Actinoplanes lobatus: one gene and its partner. The protein of the gene in region 1 interacts with the protein of each later gene in a pairwise test. Links are inferred from orthologs where the notes say so. Each region holds a gene or a part of one and is shown in the gene's direction. Other genes may lie near its edges.

What was found.
Region 2: the proteins of secG (region 1) and secA interact in binary tests that used the Escherichia coli proteins (3 or more experiments, as listed by UniProt). The link is inferred for Actinoplanes lobatus from one-to-one orthologs.

What each region holds. Positions count from the first base shown.
Region 1 is NZ_JACHNC010000001.1:3,998,621-4,005,265, forward strand. The notes cover bases 1-2,730. They hold secG (preprotein translocase subunit SecG), read left to right. Parts: upstream 1-1,103; coding sequence 1,104-1,358; downstream 1,359-2,730. Other genes in these bases: BJ964_RS18730 (phosphoglycerate kinase), read left to right, coding at 1-226; tpiA (triose-phosphate isomerase), read left to right, coding at 226-1,011; BJ964_RS18745 (RNA polymerase-binding protein RbpA), read left to right, coding at 1,500-1,841; BJ964_RS18750 (GNAT family N-acetyltransferase), read right to left, coding at 1,939-2,535; BJ964_RS18755 (hypothetical protein), read left to right, coding at 2,651-2,730. Outside these bases: more of BJ964_RS18755, read left to right, coding at 2,731-3,109; BJ964_RS18760 (RNA polymerase sigma factor), read left to right, coding at 3,158-3,733; BJ964_RS18765 (hypothetical protein), read right to left, coding at 3,675-4,172; pgl (6-phosphogluconolactonase), read right to left, coding at 6,077-6,645. UniProt on the Escherichia coli protein: Subunit of the protein translocation channel SecYEG. Overexpression of some hybrid proteins has been thought to jam the protein secretion apparatus resulting in cell death; while this may be true it also results in FtsH-mediated degradation of SecY.
Region 2 is NZ_JACHNC010000001.1:3,129,283-3,136,631, forward strand. What follows is about bases 1,477-4,910. They hold secA (preprotein translocase subunit SecA), read left to right. Parts: upstream 1,477-1,806; coding sequence 1,807-4,710; downstream 4,711-4,910. Other genes in these bases: BJ964_RS14530 (GNAT family N-acetyltransferase), read right to left, coding at 1,477-1,620. In the rest of the region: hpf (ribosome hibernation-promoting factor, HPF/YfiA family), read left to right, coding at 73-690; more of BJ964_RS14530, read right to left, coding at 679-1,476; BJ964_RS14540 (Rv3235 family protein), read right to left, coding at 5,295-5,846; BJ964_RS14545 (helix-turn-helix transcriptional regulator), read right to left, coding at 5,971-6,201; BJ964_RS14550 (DUF6912 family protein), read left to right, coding at 6,404-6,865; BJ964_RS14555 (hypothetical protein), read right to left, coding at 6,817-7,349. UniProt on the Escherichia coli protein: Required for protein export, interacts with the SecYEG preprotein conducting channel.

The sequences.
Region 1 (6,645 bases):
GGGCGTCTTCGAGCTCGCCCCGTTCGCCGCGGGCACCCGTGGCGTGGCGGAGGCGATCACCAAGATCGACGGCTTCTCGGTCGTCGGCGGCGGTGACTCGGCGGCGGCGGTCCGTACCCTCGGCCTGGACGAGTCCGCGTTCGGCCACATCTCCACCGGCGGGGGCGCGTCCCTGGAGTACCTCGAAGGCAAGACGCTGCCGGGCGTCGCCGCACTGGAGAAGTGATGACGACCCGTAAGCCGATCATCGCCGGCAACTGGAAGATGAACCTCAACCACTTCGAGGCGAATCTCCTGGTGCAGAAGCTGGCCGCGAGCCTGACCGCCGAGCAGCTGGAGGCCGTCGAGACGGTCGTCCTGCCGCCGTTCACCGACCTGCGCACCGTCGAGTCGGTGATCGCGGACGGCAAGCTGAAGATCAAGTACGGCGCGCAGGACGTGTCGCCGCACGCCGGCGGTGCGTACACCGGTGAGATCGCCGGCGCCTTCCTCGCGAAGCTGGGCTGCTCGTACGCGGTGATCGGGCACTCCGAGCGCCGCGAGTACCACAACGAGAGCGACGAGCTGATCAACGCGAAGAACAAGGCGGCCTTCGCGGCCGGCCTCGTTCCGATCTTCTGCGTCGGCGAGGGACTCGACATCCGCGAGGCCGGCAACCAGGTCGAGCACGTGCTCGCCCAGGTCGACGCCGGGCTGGAGGGGCTCAAGACCGAGCAGCTCCAGCAGATCGTGATCGCGTACGAGCCGGTGTGGGCGATCGGCACCGGCAAGACCGCGACCCCGGACGACGCGCAGGAGGTCTGTGGCGCGATCCGGGCGCGGCTGGTGGAGAAGTTCGGCGCCGAGGTGGCCGATGTCGTCCGTATCCAGTACGGCGGCTCGGTCAAGGCGGCGAACATCGCCCAGATCATGGCGCAGCCGGATGTGGACGGCGCGCTGGTCGGCGGCGCGAGCCTGGACGCCGAGGAGTTCGTCTCCATCGTGCGTTTCCCGGAGCACGTCGCACGCTAAGAGTAAATAGCGCGTGCCCGGCCGTATGAATCGGCCGGGCACCCGCTATTGTGGGACCGCTGCTGTGCCCTTCGAGAGGAATGAACCCGACGATGCCGATCGCGTTCGCTTACACGTTGATCGTGTTGCTGATCATCACCAGCGTTTTGCTGACACTGCTGATCCTTCTCCACCGGGGCAAGGGCGGCGGCATGTCCAGCATGTTCGGTGGTGGCGTCAGCTCCAGTCTGGCGGGCTCCTCGGTCGCCGAGAAGAACCTGGACCGGTACACCGTTCTGGTGGGAATCATCTGGTTCGCCTGCATCGTCGGGCTGGGCTTCTGGCTCAAATTGGAGCTGGCTGCCTGACGGCGGCTCGTAGTCGTAGAATCTGCCGCGCGGCCGGTTTCTCCGGCCGCGCGGTTTTTTGTCATCACCGTCCGGTTTGCTCCTCATCTCCGCTTCGAGCCGGACAGACCTTCGAGGCCCCTCGAGACAGGAGTGACGTCCGTGTCCAGTGGCAGCGCTATCCGTGGCAGCCGTGTCGGGTCCAGCCCGATGCGACCCGACGAGCGCACCGAACCCGCTCCGCGCCGGCAGGTGACCTATTTCTGCTCGGCCGGACACGACAGCATCATCTGGTTCGCGGCCGAGGCCGCGATCCCCGAGACCTGGGACTGCCCACGCTGCGGTCAGCCCGCCGGGCTCGACAGTTCCAACCCGCCGGGGCGGGCGCGCACCGAGCCGTACAAATCGCATCTGGCATATGTGAAGGAACGGCGCTCCGAGGAGGACGCGGCGGCGATTCTCGCCGAGGCGCTCGCCAAGGTCCGCCAGCGGCGCGGCGAATGATCGACAGCGCACCGGCCGAGCGGGGCGGCCGGTGCGCTTCTCACCAAGCCGGCTCTTCTCACCAAGCCGGCTCTTCTCGCCGGGCCGATGTGTCCGCTCAGGCCAGCGGGCTGGTGTCTCGGGCCACGAAACGGGCGCCCGGGTCGGAGATCTCCAGATCCTCGAAGCCCAGCCGGCGGTAGAAGGCGTAGGCGCCGTGGTTCTCTGCGGCCATGCCGAGATGCACACCCGTGACCCCGGCCGCGCGCAGGCCGTCCAGGAAGGCCGCCATCAGCCCGCGGCCCATGCCGCGGCCCTGCCACTCCGGCAGCAGGTCGATGTGCAGATGCGCCGGATAGGGCGCGAATTCCGGCCGTAGCATCCGGTCCGGGTCGCGGTGCACCGCGAGAAGGCCGGTGTCGCGCGGATCGTCCGCCGCGAACCGGTCGACGGTGGCGGGCAGCCACTCCGAGCGGTACCACTCGACGAACGCCGGGGTGTCCGCCGTACCCAGGATGTAGCCGACCGCCGCGCCGGTCCCGTCGTCGAGCACATGCGCGTGCTCCGGCTCCCGGATCACGTAGGGGACGGCCCAGACGTCACCGAGCAGCCGGTCGGAGCTGTGCCTGCCGCGCGCGTCGCCACCGGACGCGGCGGTGCGCACACAGATGTCGTAGATCGCGTCGAGGTCGCTGGGCCGGTAGGCGCGGATCATCGGGTGCACCCCGGGGAGTCTAGGACTGTGGCGGCCGTCACATTCGGAGCGCCAACCTTTCGCCGGGCCACGCGTCTACTCCTGCGACAAGGCACCGATGATCAGGAGAGTCCCGATGCGTTTCTCGACCCGTGGCCTGAGCCTCACCCTCGGCGCGGCGGCCGTGCTGGGAATCGGCGGGCTGTCGGCCGCCGCGTTCGCCGACGACGCCGCGCCCACCCCGAAGCCGTCCCCGGCGGTCACGGCGCCGACCGCCACCGAGCCGACGGCGGAGCCGGTCCCGAGCCCCAGCGGCGAGGCGACGGCGCCCGAGCCCAGCGACCCGGCAGCTTCCCCGGCGCCGGTCACCGGGCAGAAGCCGACGGCGTCCCCGGCGCCGGTCACCGGCTACCAGGACCCCACACCGGCCCCGTCCGCGAAGGTCACGGTGACCAAGGCGCCCCCGAAGCCGGCCGTCACGCCGGAGACGCCGGCCGCCACCCGGGCGCCGGGGAAGCCGGCCGTCACGCCGGAGACGCCGACTGCCACCCGGGCACCGCAGAAGCCGGCCGTCACGCCGTCGCGGTCACGCTGACCCGGCGGGTACCGTTCGTTCCCGCCGCCTGACCCCCGAGGTTCGCCTGTGCTCTCAGTTCTGCCCTTCCCCGCCCTGTTCACCTGGCTGCGGGGCCTGTCCGCCGAGGTGCGCGCGGCCGGCCGCGGCGACCCGGGCGGGGCCCCGGCGATCAACGAGCTGTACCACAGTCGGCGGCTCAGCCTGGTCCGGCTGGCGGTGCTGATGGTCGACGACCTGCCGACGGCGGAGGACGTCGTGCAGGACGTGTTCACGGCGCTCTACCGGCGGCACGGGCCGGATCTGAGCGGGGTGACGGACCCGAACGCGTACCTCGTGACCGGTGTGACGAACGCGGCGCGCTCGGCACTGCGCCGCCGCCGCACCGCCCGCGCCTATGTCGCTCCGCCGCCGGAGGCGATCCCGGCCGCGGAGGACGAGGCACTGCTCGGGGAGAGCGACCGCGAGATGATGCGGGCGCTGCGCGGCCTGACCGTCCGGCAGCGGCAGGTGCTGGTGCTGCGCTACTGGTCGGAACTCTCCGAGGGGGAGATCGCCGACACGCTGCGGGTCTCCCGCGGAACGGTCAAATCGACGGCGCACCGGGCGCTGTCGATCCTGCGCGAGCGACTGGGGGAGCGGTGACCGACGAGGTGGAGCGCAGGTTGCGGAACGCACTGACGGCCCGGGCCGGGCAGATCACCGCGGAACGGCTGCGGTTCGAGCCGCCGCCGACGGTGGCCACGGCCCGTGCACCGGTGCGGCGCAGATGGTGGGCCGCGATCACGATCGCGGTCGCGACGGCGGCCGCCGGGGTGGCGCTGGGGTTCACGCTGCTCACCGGCCCTTCCGAACCGGCGCCGGTGCTTCCCGCCGACCCCGGGCCCGGCACGTCGCCGCCCGCCCCGGCCGCGTCCCTCGCGCCGTCGCCCGTCGATCCGTCGCCCTCATCGGCCCCGGCGACGCCGAGCCGGGCGATCACCACCACGCCCTCGCGGACGGGGGCCAAGCCGGAGACGTCCGCGCCGGCGAGATCCGAGCCGGAGAAATCCGCACCGCCGGCGACAGGGACGAGGTCGGTCACCGCCGGGCCGCAGGTGACGCCGGGCTAGACGGGGACGAGGCCGGTGACCGCCGGGCCGCGGGTGACGCCGGGCTAGACGGGGACGAGGCCGGTGACCACCGGGCCGCGGGTGACGCCGGGCTAGACGGGGACGAGGCCGGTGACCACTGGGCCGCGGGTGACGCCGGGCTGTAGAACCTTCGGTGGGCGAAGTCCGCGTTTCGCTTCCGGTTCCTTTCTTGTACGCGTGTCGCTGTCCCGCCTCTCAGGGCCGTTCCGTCCGGTCGGCGCGATCTTGCTGCCCACTCCGGCCTGTGCCGCGCCCGCCGGGCTGAGATCGGTTGGAATCCCGCGCGTGTGCTGTCGCTCGCTCCGGGTGGGTGGGTTGCGGTGGTGCTTGCCAGGCATCCCGGGTGGTGTTCTCGGCCGTCACGCCGGTCACGCCGGGCGGGTGGCGGCGGTTGCTGCCGGTCGCGTCATGCGGAGCCGTCGGGAGTCACTCACCGTGACTGTGGTGGTGGGTGCGTGAGGGCGCGTGGTGGACCCGGGTTGTTCCGGTGTTGTCTGACGTCGATGTCAAAGTCGCCTGTTCGCGTGTTTCCCCGCCTTTGCTGCGAGACCCGGCCGGTCACCGCCGCCCGTTCGAGCCATCCGCAAGCAGCGATGTAGATCCTGGGTAGTCGCCGCCGGCGGCGCGATCTTGAGCGATCGTGACTGTTCGGGAGTCTTCTTCTTGGCTGCCTACGGCCGAATCCGCAATCCCTCGCAGCAGGACGCGCCACCCGGAGCGATCTTGAACGATTTACCACCGCCTCGGGTGGCAAATCGTTCAAGATCGTACAACAGAGGCGGGTAAAGCGGGCGAAACGGGCGCCTGTTTCCGGCGAAAGCCCCATTTCCACCTAGCGCGGCGAACGACGCCCCCTTCGGCGGTTCGCCCGACCGAGCGCTTGACGTATAACCGCAAAAACCCAAGAAGAAGGCTCTTCGGAGGTATCCGATCACCCAAGATCGTCCAGGGGGAATGGGCCATGGGTGATGGTTGACCCCCGGATGGCAACCAGGCATCAAGATCGGCCGACAGCTTTGATCGCCCAAGATCGCCGGCGAGTTGGGATGGCGCCCGCAGCCATCCGAATGCGCGACTTGGCATCGAGGCCACCCGCAACCGGGAAATAGGCTCTCTGGCGACTTCGATCTTCCACATGAGCTGGTGATCGGGGCTTCTCGCTCACGCGAGTTGCGGCCGGCCGGGCATTCGGAAGTGAGCGCGCACAGTGAGTTCCACAGCGGGTGGGCGCACACGTTCGAGCGGCCGTAGGTATGGCGGGCGTACACGAAAGACGGCACGTGCGCGGCCGCCCGGCTATAGGTCACGTGGACGACCACGACACCGCCAGCGTGTGCACCCACCCTGGTGGAACCGCGACCACCCACCTAGAGCAACCGGCGCAACGGCCGAAAGCAGGCAGCCCAGGTGCCTGGGGAGCAAGAGCGTGACCACCCACCCAGAGCAACCGGCGCAACGGCCGAAAGCAGGCAGCCCAGGTGCCTGGAGAGCAAGAGCGTGACCACCCGCCCAGGGCGACCGAAAGCAGGCGACCGAAAGCAGGCGACCGAAAGCAGGCGACCGCGAGCAGGGCGGCCGTGGCCGGCGGCACGTGAGGAAGTGGCGGTCGGCCCGGCCTGCCCGGGCACCGATCTGAGCCCGGCGGGGCGGCACAGGCCGGAGCGGGCGGCAAGATCGCGTCGGCCGGACGGGACGGCCCTGATAAGGCGGGACGAGGACACGCGTACCAAAAAGGAACGAAACGCGGACCTCGATCGCGAAAGATCTCCGGACGGGGGCGAGGCTGGTCACCGCGGGGCCGGACGGTGACGGTCCCGGGTGCGTGACGCGCCCGGGACCGGGATCGCCGGGTGGGTCAGGCCCGTGTGGGCACGTTCGCGGCCGCCGCCTGGTCCAGGAGCCAGAGCGTCTTCTGTACGCCGGACGCGTTCGCCGCCGGCAGGTTGCCGCCGGAGAGGACGGTGCCGATGGGGGCGGCCTTGTCCGGGCCGGCCGCGATCAGCCACACCTCGTCGGCGCTCTGGATGGTGGGCAGGGTGAGGGTGACCCGGACCGGCGGCGGCTTCGGGCTGTCGAAGGTGGCGGCCGTCGGGCCGGTCTGCTGGAGTACCGGGTGGTTCGGGAAGAGCGACGCCACGTGGCCGTCCTCGCCGACGCCGAGCATGAGCACGTCGAACCGGGGGAGCGTGGCGCCCGGTTCGGCGGCGGCGGCCAGTTCGGAGGCGTAGCGGGCCGCGGCGGCGACCGCGTCGGTGCCGTCGGGGCCGTCGGAGGCGGGCATGGCGTGTACCCGGGCCGGGTCCAGCGGCAGCTTGTCCAGGAGGGCATCGCGTGCCTGGGTCTCGTTGCGGTCCGGGTCGCCGGACGGCAGGTAGCGTTCGTCGCCCCACCACAGATCCACCCGGGACCAGTCGATGGCGGCGG
Region 2 (7,349 bases), 870 kb from region 1 along the record:
GGCGTCTTCACCGAGCAGCTCGATGCGCCGTGGTTCGGCGCCCGCCAAGCACAACGTTGGGGGAGGTCACGAGTGGACATTGTCGTCAAGGGCCGCAACGTAGAGGTTCCCGACCATTATCGAGAGCATGTCGCCGACAAGCTGAGCAAGGTCGAACGTTACGACCAGAAGCTGATGAGGGCGGACGTGGAGCTGTTCCACGAACGCAATCCGCGACAGTCCGACATCTGCCAGCGGGTCGAGATCACCGTCAGGACGAAGGGGCCGGTGGTACGCGCCGAGGCGCAGGCACAGGACTTCTACGCTGCCCTGGACTGTGCGATCAACAAGTTGGACGCCCGGCTGCGCCGCTCCGCCGACCGTCGCCGAGTGCATCGCGGACGGCACGCGCCGGTCTCCGTCGCCGCGGCCACCGCGAACCTCCCCACCGATCTGACCGGTGGACGGACCGCCACGCTCACCGAGCCGGAGCTCGACACCGAGCCCTCCGAGCACGAGGACAACCAGCCGTGGCGCATCGTGCGGGAGAAGGAGCACTCGGCCGAGCCGATGACCGTTGACGACGCCCTCTTCCAGATGGAGCTCGTCGGGCACGACTTCTATCTGTTCCACGACAAGGAGAGCGGGCGGCCCAGTGTGGTGTACAGGCGCCGCGGATACGACTACGGCATCCTCAGCCTAGGCATGTGAGGTTCCCGCGCCGGAGGCCTGTGCTAGCAGGTCTCCGGCGAGGAGCACGTACTGCACGTCGTCCAGCCGGCCACCGTCCGGCCCGGGCAGACGCTGCCGCTGGTAGGCCTCGCGCGTGAAGCCGGCCTTCTCCAGCACCCGCTGCGAGCCGATGTTCGTCGGGAGCGCGCCGGCCACGAGACGGACGATGTCCGTCTCGGCGAAGACCCAGAGGGCGAGCAACTGCGCCGCGCGGGTGGTCAAACCCCTTTTCCGGTACGCCGGAAGCGTGCTGTACCCGATCATCGCCTGAGCCAGCGGCGGCTCCTGGTAGTACAGATCGATCTCGCCGGCCGGTAGCCCGGTCGCGGTGTCCACGATGACGAGATCGGCCCGGCTCCCGGTGAGCCACTGCGTGGCGGCCCGTGAGCAGCGCCGGCGGATCTCGTCGGCCGGCTTGGGCTCGGCCGGCACGCTGGTCGCCACCACGTCCGGCACGCTGTGCAACTCGGTGTAGAAGTCGACGTCGCCCTCGCCGAGCGGGCGCAGTGTGATCACGCCGTCGGACAGCTCGCCACCGGGCAGGTCGGGCAGCAGGCGCGGTGCCGGCTCCCCGCTGTCGCTCGCCAGACGGGAGTAGACCAGCAGCTCGGGCGTGCCCCGGCGGATCCCCTCCCGGGTGTAGCCGGCGGCCAGCGCGACCCGCAGGGCGATCGGGTTGTCCCACGGGATCAGCAGCTCCAGCCGCTCCCGGTCGCGCAGGGTGAGCCGGCTCACCTCACGCAGCGCCGCCGTCGCCACGCCGCGCCGCCGGGCCGCCGGCACGACCTCGACGGTCACCCGCTCCCCGGTCAGGGCGACCCGGCCGAGGCGGTCACCGGACCGGGTGCCGACGATCTCGTACGCCCCGTCGCCCGCGTCCTCGAGCCGCACTTCGCTGTTCTGATCCACGGGGACATCCTCGTCCGGGACGCGCCCGGGCGCCAAACAGCTTGCAAATGAGTCGGAGGATGCGCTGTCAGCGAACTTCATGGCGTATTTCGCCCTTTTTGTGAGTTTCACGGGAGGCTCGGGTCACAGGTCCACGGGGAAGGTGCCTACGATGGTTCAGCAGACTGTCTAGGGGAGCGTTGACCCGTGTCGATATTGGAAAAGATTCTTCGCGCCGGCGAAGGCCGCATGGTGCGACGGCTCAAGGCGATCGCGGAAGCGGTCAACTCGATCGAGGACGACTATGTCGACCTGACCGACGACGAGTTGCGCGAATGCACCCAGCAGTTCCAGGAGCGCTGTCAGGAGGGCGAGTCGCTCGACTCGCTGCTCCCCGAGGCCTTCGCGGTGGCCCGGGAGGGCGCCAAACGGGTGCTCGGCCAGCGGGCTTACGACGTCCAGCTGATGGGTGGCGCCGCGCTGCACTTCGGCAACATCCCGGAGATGAAGACCGGTGAGGGCAAGACCCTGACCGGCGTGTTCCCGGCCTACCTCAACGCGTTGAGCGGCAAGGGCGTGCACATCATCACGGTCAACGACTACCTCGCTCAGCGTGACGCCGAGTGGGTCGGCCGGGTGCACGTGTTCCTCGGCCTGACCGTCGGCGTCATCCTGCCGAACCGTCCGTCCGCCGAGCACCGCGCCGCCTACGAGTGCGACATCACGTACGGCACCAACAACGAGTTCGGCTTCGACTACCTGCGCGACAACATGGCGTGGGCGAAGACCGAGCTGGTGCAGCGCGGGCACAACTTCGCGATCGTCGACGAGGTCGACTCCATCCTGATCGACGAGGCCCGGACCCCGCTGATCATCTCCGGCCCGGCCGAGCACTCCGCCCGGTGGTACGGCGAGTTCGCCCAGATCGTCGCCCGGCTCCAGGCGGGCAAGGACGGCGAGGGCGACTACGAGGTCGACCACGCCAAGCGCACCATCGCGATCACCGAGCGCGGCGTCGCCAAGGTCGAGGACCGGATCGGCATCGACAACCTGTACGAGTCGGTGAACACTCCGCTGGTCGGCTACCTGAACAACGCCATCAAGGCCAAGGAGCTGTACAAGCGCGACAAGGACTACATCGTCAGCCCCGAGGGCGAGGTCCTGATCGTCGACGAGTTCACCGGCCGCATCCTGCACGGCCGCCGCTACAACGAGGGCATGCACCAGGCCATCGAGGCGAAGGAGGGGGTGGAGGTCAAGCAGGAGAACCAGACCCTGGCGACCGTCACCCTCCAGAACTACTTCCGCCTGTACGAGAAGCTCGGCGGCATGACCGGTACCGCGCAGACCGAGGCCGGCGAGTTCAACAGCGTCTACAAGGTCGGCGTCGTCAGCATCCCGACGCACCGCCCGATGATCCGGATCGACCACCCGGACGTCATCTACAAGACCGAGAAGGCCAAGTTCAACGCGGTCATCGAGGACATCGCCGAGCGGCACGCCACCGGCCAGCCGGTCCTCGTCGGCACCGTGTCGGTGGAGAACTCGGAGATCCTCTCCCAGCTGCTGCGCCGCAAGGGCATCCCGCACAGCGTGCTGAACGCGAAGTTCCACGCCCAGGAGGCGACGATCATCGCCCAGGCCGGCCGGAAGGGCGCGGTCACCGTGGCGACCAACATGGCCGGTCGTGGCACCGACATCCTGCTCGGCGGCAACCCGGACTTCACCGCCGCGGCCGAGCTGCACCAGCGCGGCCTCGACCCGGTGGAGAACCCGGAGGAGTACGCGAAGGCCCTCGAAGAGGTGCTCCCGATCGTCAAGGAGGCCACCGAGCGGGAGGCCGCCGAGGTGCAGGCCGCCGGCGGGCTCTACGTGCTCGGCACCGAGCGCCACGACTCCCGCCGCATCGACAACCAGCTCCGCGGCCGGTCCGGCCGGCAGGGCGACCCGGGTGAGTCCCGGTTCTACCTGTCCCTCCAGGACGACCTGATGAAGCGGTTCCGGGCCGGCGCCGTCGAGGCCGTCATGGAGCGGTTCAACATCCCCGAGGACGTTCCCATCGAGTCGAAGATGGTGAGCAAGCAGATCCGCAACGCGCAGACCCAGATCGAGGCGCAGAACGCGGAGATCCGCAAGAACGTCCTCAAGTACGACGAGGTGATGAACAAGCAGCGGCAGGTCATCTACGCCGAGCGCAAGCGCGTGCTCGACGGCGAGGACATGCACGAGCAGGTCACCCACATGATCGACGACGTGATCGCCGACATCGTCACGGTGGCCACCGCCGACGGCTACGCCGAGGACTGGGACCTGGACCAGCTCTGGACCAACCTCAAGCGGCTCTACCCGGTCACCGTCACCATCGACGACATCGTCGAGGAGTCCGGCGGCGAGAAGGGCACGATCGACCAGGAGTTCCTGGCCGAACAGCTCAAGCAGGACGCGCGGGGTGCCTACCGTTCCCGCGAGGAGGAGCTCGGCGCCGAGGCGCTGCGTGAGCTGGAGCGCCAGGTGCTGCTCGCGGTCATCGACCGGAAGTGGCGTGAGCACCTCTACGAGATGGACTACCTCCAGGAGGGCATCAGCCTGCGGGCCTACGCCCAGCGCGACCCCGTGGTGGAGTACCAGCGCGAGGGCTTCGACATGTTCAACCAGATGATGGAGGGCATCAAGGAGGAGGCGGTCGGCTTCGTCTTCAACCTGGAGGTCCAGGTCGAGGAGCAGCCCACCATCACCGTCGACCCGAGCCAGGCCTACGAGCTGCCCCAGGTCGGCGAGGAGCCGGAGGGCGACGGCGGTTCCGAGCGGGTCGAGGTGCACGCCAAGGGTCTCGGCGGCTCCAACCGCCCGCAGAACCTCCAGTACACCGCACCGGCCATCGACGGTGAGGCGGGCGCCGGCCGCCCGGTGATCCAGCAGCAGTCGGCGCCGGTCCAGATCGGCCCCGGCGGGTCGCCCGTCCCGGCCAGCCCGGCGCACACCGGCGCCGGCTCGCCGAGCCGGTCCTCGGCCTCCCAGTCGGAGTCGAACGGTCCTTCGCGCAACGCCCCCTGCTACTGCGGCTCGGGCAAGAAGTACAAGCGCTGCCACGGCGGGCCCGGCGCGGCCTGATCCACTCCCGAACGGCCCGCGTGGCCCGGCTCCGGCCGGCCCACGCGGGCCGTTCCGCATTCCTGCCCGCCCGCACCCGCCCTGCCGGCCCGCGCCCGCCCTGCCGGCCCGCGCCCGCCCTGCCGGCCCGCGCCCGCCCTGCCGGCCCGCGCCCGCCCTGCCGGCCCGCGCCCGCCCTGCCGGCCCGCGCCCGCCCTGCCGGCCCGCGCCCGCCCTGCCGGCCCGCGCCCGCCCTGCCGGCCCGCGCCCGCCCTGCCGGCCCGCGCCCGCCCTGCCGGCCCGCGCCCGCCCTGCCGGCCCGCGCCCGCCCTGCCGGCCCGCGCCCGCCCTGCCGGCCCGCGCCCGCCCTGCCGGCCCGCGCCCGCCCTGCCGGCCCGCGCCCGCCCGAACCCGCGCCCGCCCGAACCCGTGCCCGCGCCCGCCTGCGCAGAGGCTCGTTTTGGTGGGAGTGGCTGGCTCCGAGGGGCACCCTAGGAGCCAGCCACGGACTTGTGCGGGGTGGGCGCCGGTGGAGCGGGCACGGGTGAGACCCGGGACGGCCGCCGCTTCGGTTGCTGACGGTCGCCCCGGGAGTGTGGGAGGCGTCAGATGATCAGGAGCGCGGTGGCGGCCCAGGTCTGCTGGTGCAGCTCCAACCGGAAGGCCATCGCCCAGGTCCGCTCGCCGGTGGCCAGGGTGACCGCGGCCTCGACGACGCCGGGCCGCGGCTCGCACAGCCGCAACCGCAGCACCGCGACGGGGGCGTGGCGGCGTGGCGGCCGGGTGCGCGGCCGGCCCGCCCGGCGCAGTTCGGCGGCCCGGCGCGCCCCGGCCAGGCCTTTCGCCACCACGTCGGCGGCCTCGGCGGGCAGTGCCATCCGCCGCAGGTGGGCGGCGGGCCGGAACCCGTTGAGGACCTCGACGCAGAGGTGCACGAACCGCCGGGCCGCGAGCCGCGCGTCACCGGAGGCTCCGGCCACGGCGGGGGCCTCCGGCGGTGGCCCGAGGGGCGCCCGCTGCGCGTTACCCGGCCACTCCAGAGCCGGCTGCCGGGACGGCGCCCACACCTGGGGCGCGGACTCGTCGTCGAAAGGTGGGTCGGACCGGGGAACCGGGCGCAGCCGAATCGTGGGCGCCATCTCGACCGTCGATCGCATCGCCACCGCCAATCCTTGCGTTTGCCTCCGTTTGCCTTCGATGAACTGAAGCATCGTCCAGTTGCCTTCGGCCGGTCAACGGCTGATCATCGATCCGGGAAGAGGCGCAAAAGCCGCCGACCGCTCATTCCGCCTCGCGGTCGGCCAGGGGGTTGTCGCGCACCCACGCGGCGGTGTCCGCGTACCTCTCCTGGATGTATTTCTCCAGCTGGGAGCGCTCGACGCGCCACTGACCGCGCCCACCGATCTTGATCGCGGGCAGCTCGCCGCTGCGGACCATGTGATAGACCTGCGAGTCCGAGACGTTCAGTTCGGTGGCCACGTCGGACAGCAGCAGGAAGCGGGGCTCCGGCACGGCTCCTCCTTTCGACGGCCTCAGTTTGCCACCGATGGCGTGTGGCGGACCCGGTGCGACCTCGATCCGGAGACTCCTGATGGAATGGGACATCTCCGGGCCGAGATGACGGTGTACTGTGCTCGCCCGACCGCCGAGTGCAGGAGGAACGACGGTGCCGATCACCGACCTGGTCCGGGTTTACGTGCCGGCCACACTGCCGATGCTCACCGCCCTGCGGGCCGGTGGGCGGCTCGGCGATCAGACGCTGATCGCGCACGCGGTGACGCCCGCGCTCCGCGAGTGGTACGCGGAGGGCGACGAGGAGGAGCTGGAGTACGTCGCCTTCACCCGTGCCGCCCAGGGCGCCCTGCCTCTGCTGCGGCAGGATCCGTCAGCGCCGCGCCGCCGGGTGGTGGTCTCGGCCGACGTCCCGGCCGCCGGTCTGACCAGCGAGGACACCGAGCTGGGGTCGAGCACGGTCCGGCTGCCGCAGCCGGTGAGCCTGGCCGACCTGGCGAGCATCCACGTTGACGGGACCGAGGCGGTGGAGGCGGTGGCGGCCGCCGTCGAGGTGGTCGTCGAGGCGCTGGCCGGTGACTCGGACGCCCAGTTCACCGTCGACGGCGCCGAGGATCACGAGTTGGAGTGGTACGCCGTCTCCGAGCTGGACGAACTGGCCTGAGGCTCCTCGTCGTCGGAGTCCTGGGCCGGGCCGAGGGTCCGGCCGACCGCGAAGATGGCGGTGAGCGCGCCGACGAAGAGGACGATGAGCCCGTTGTTGAGCCGGGCCGAGCTGAGCATCTGCTGCACCGTCTGCTCCAGCTCACTGACCTTGCCGGCCAGTTCGAGCACCTCGGCGCCGGCGGTGCGGGCCAGCAGTTCGCCGATCACCAGCAGGAGGCCGGGGCCGGCGCCGGCCAGCGCGTACAGCGGCCAGCGCAGCCCGGCACGGCGGCGCAGCATGAAGTACGCGATGAGGCCGGCCGCCAGACCGCTCAGCGCCGCCTGGCTGTAGGAGAACCACTGTGCCGCCTGCGCCGACGACGCGGTGTCGTCGGCCCCGAAGGCGTCGAGCACCGGGGACTGGAAGAGGTTCAGCACGAACCCGACCAGGAAGACACCGACCGAGCCCGCCCCGGCCGCGGCGATCACCGACGGGATCCGCA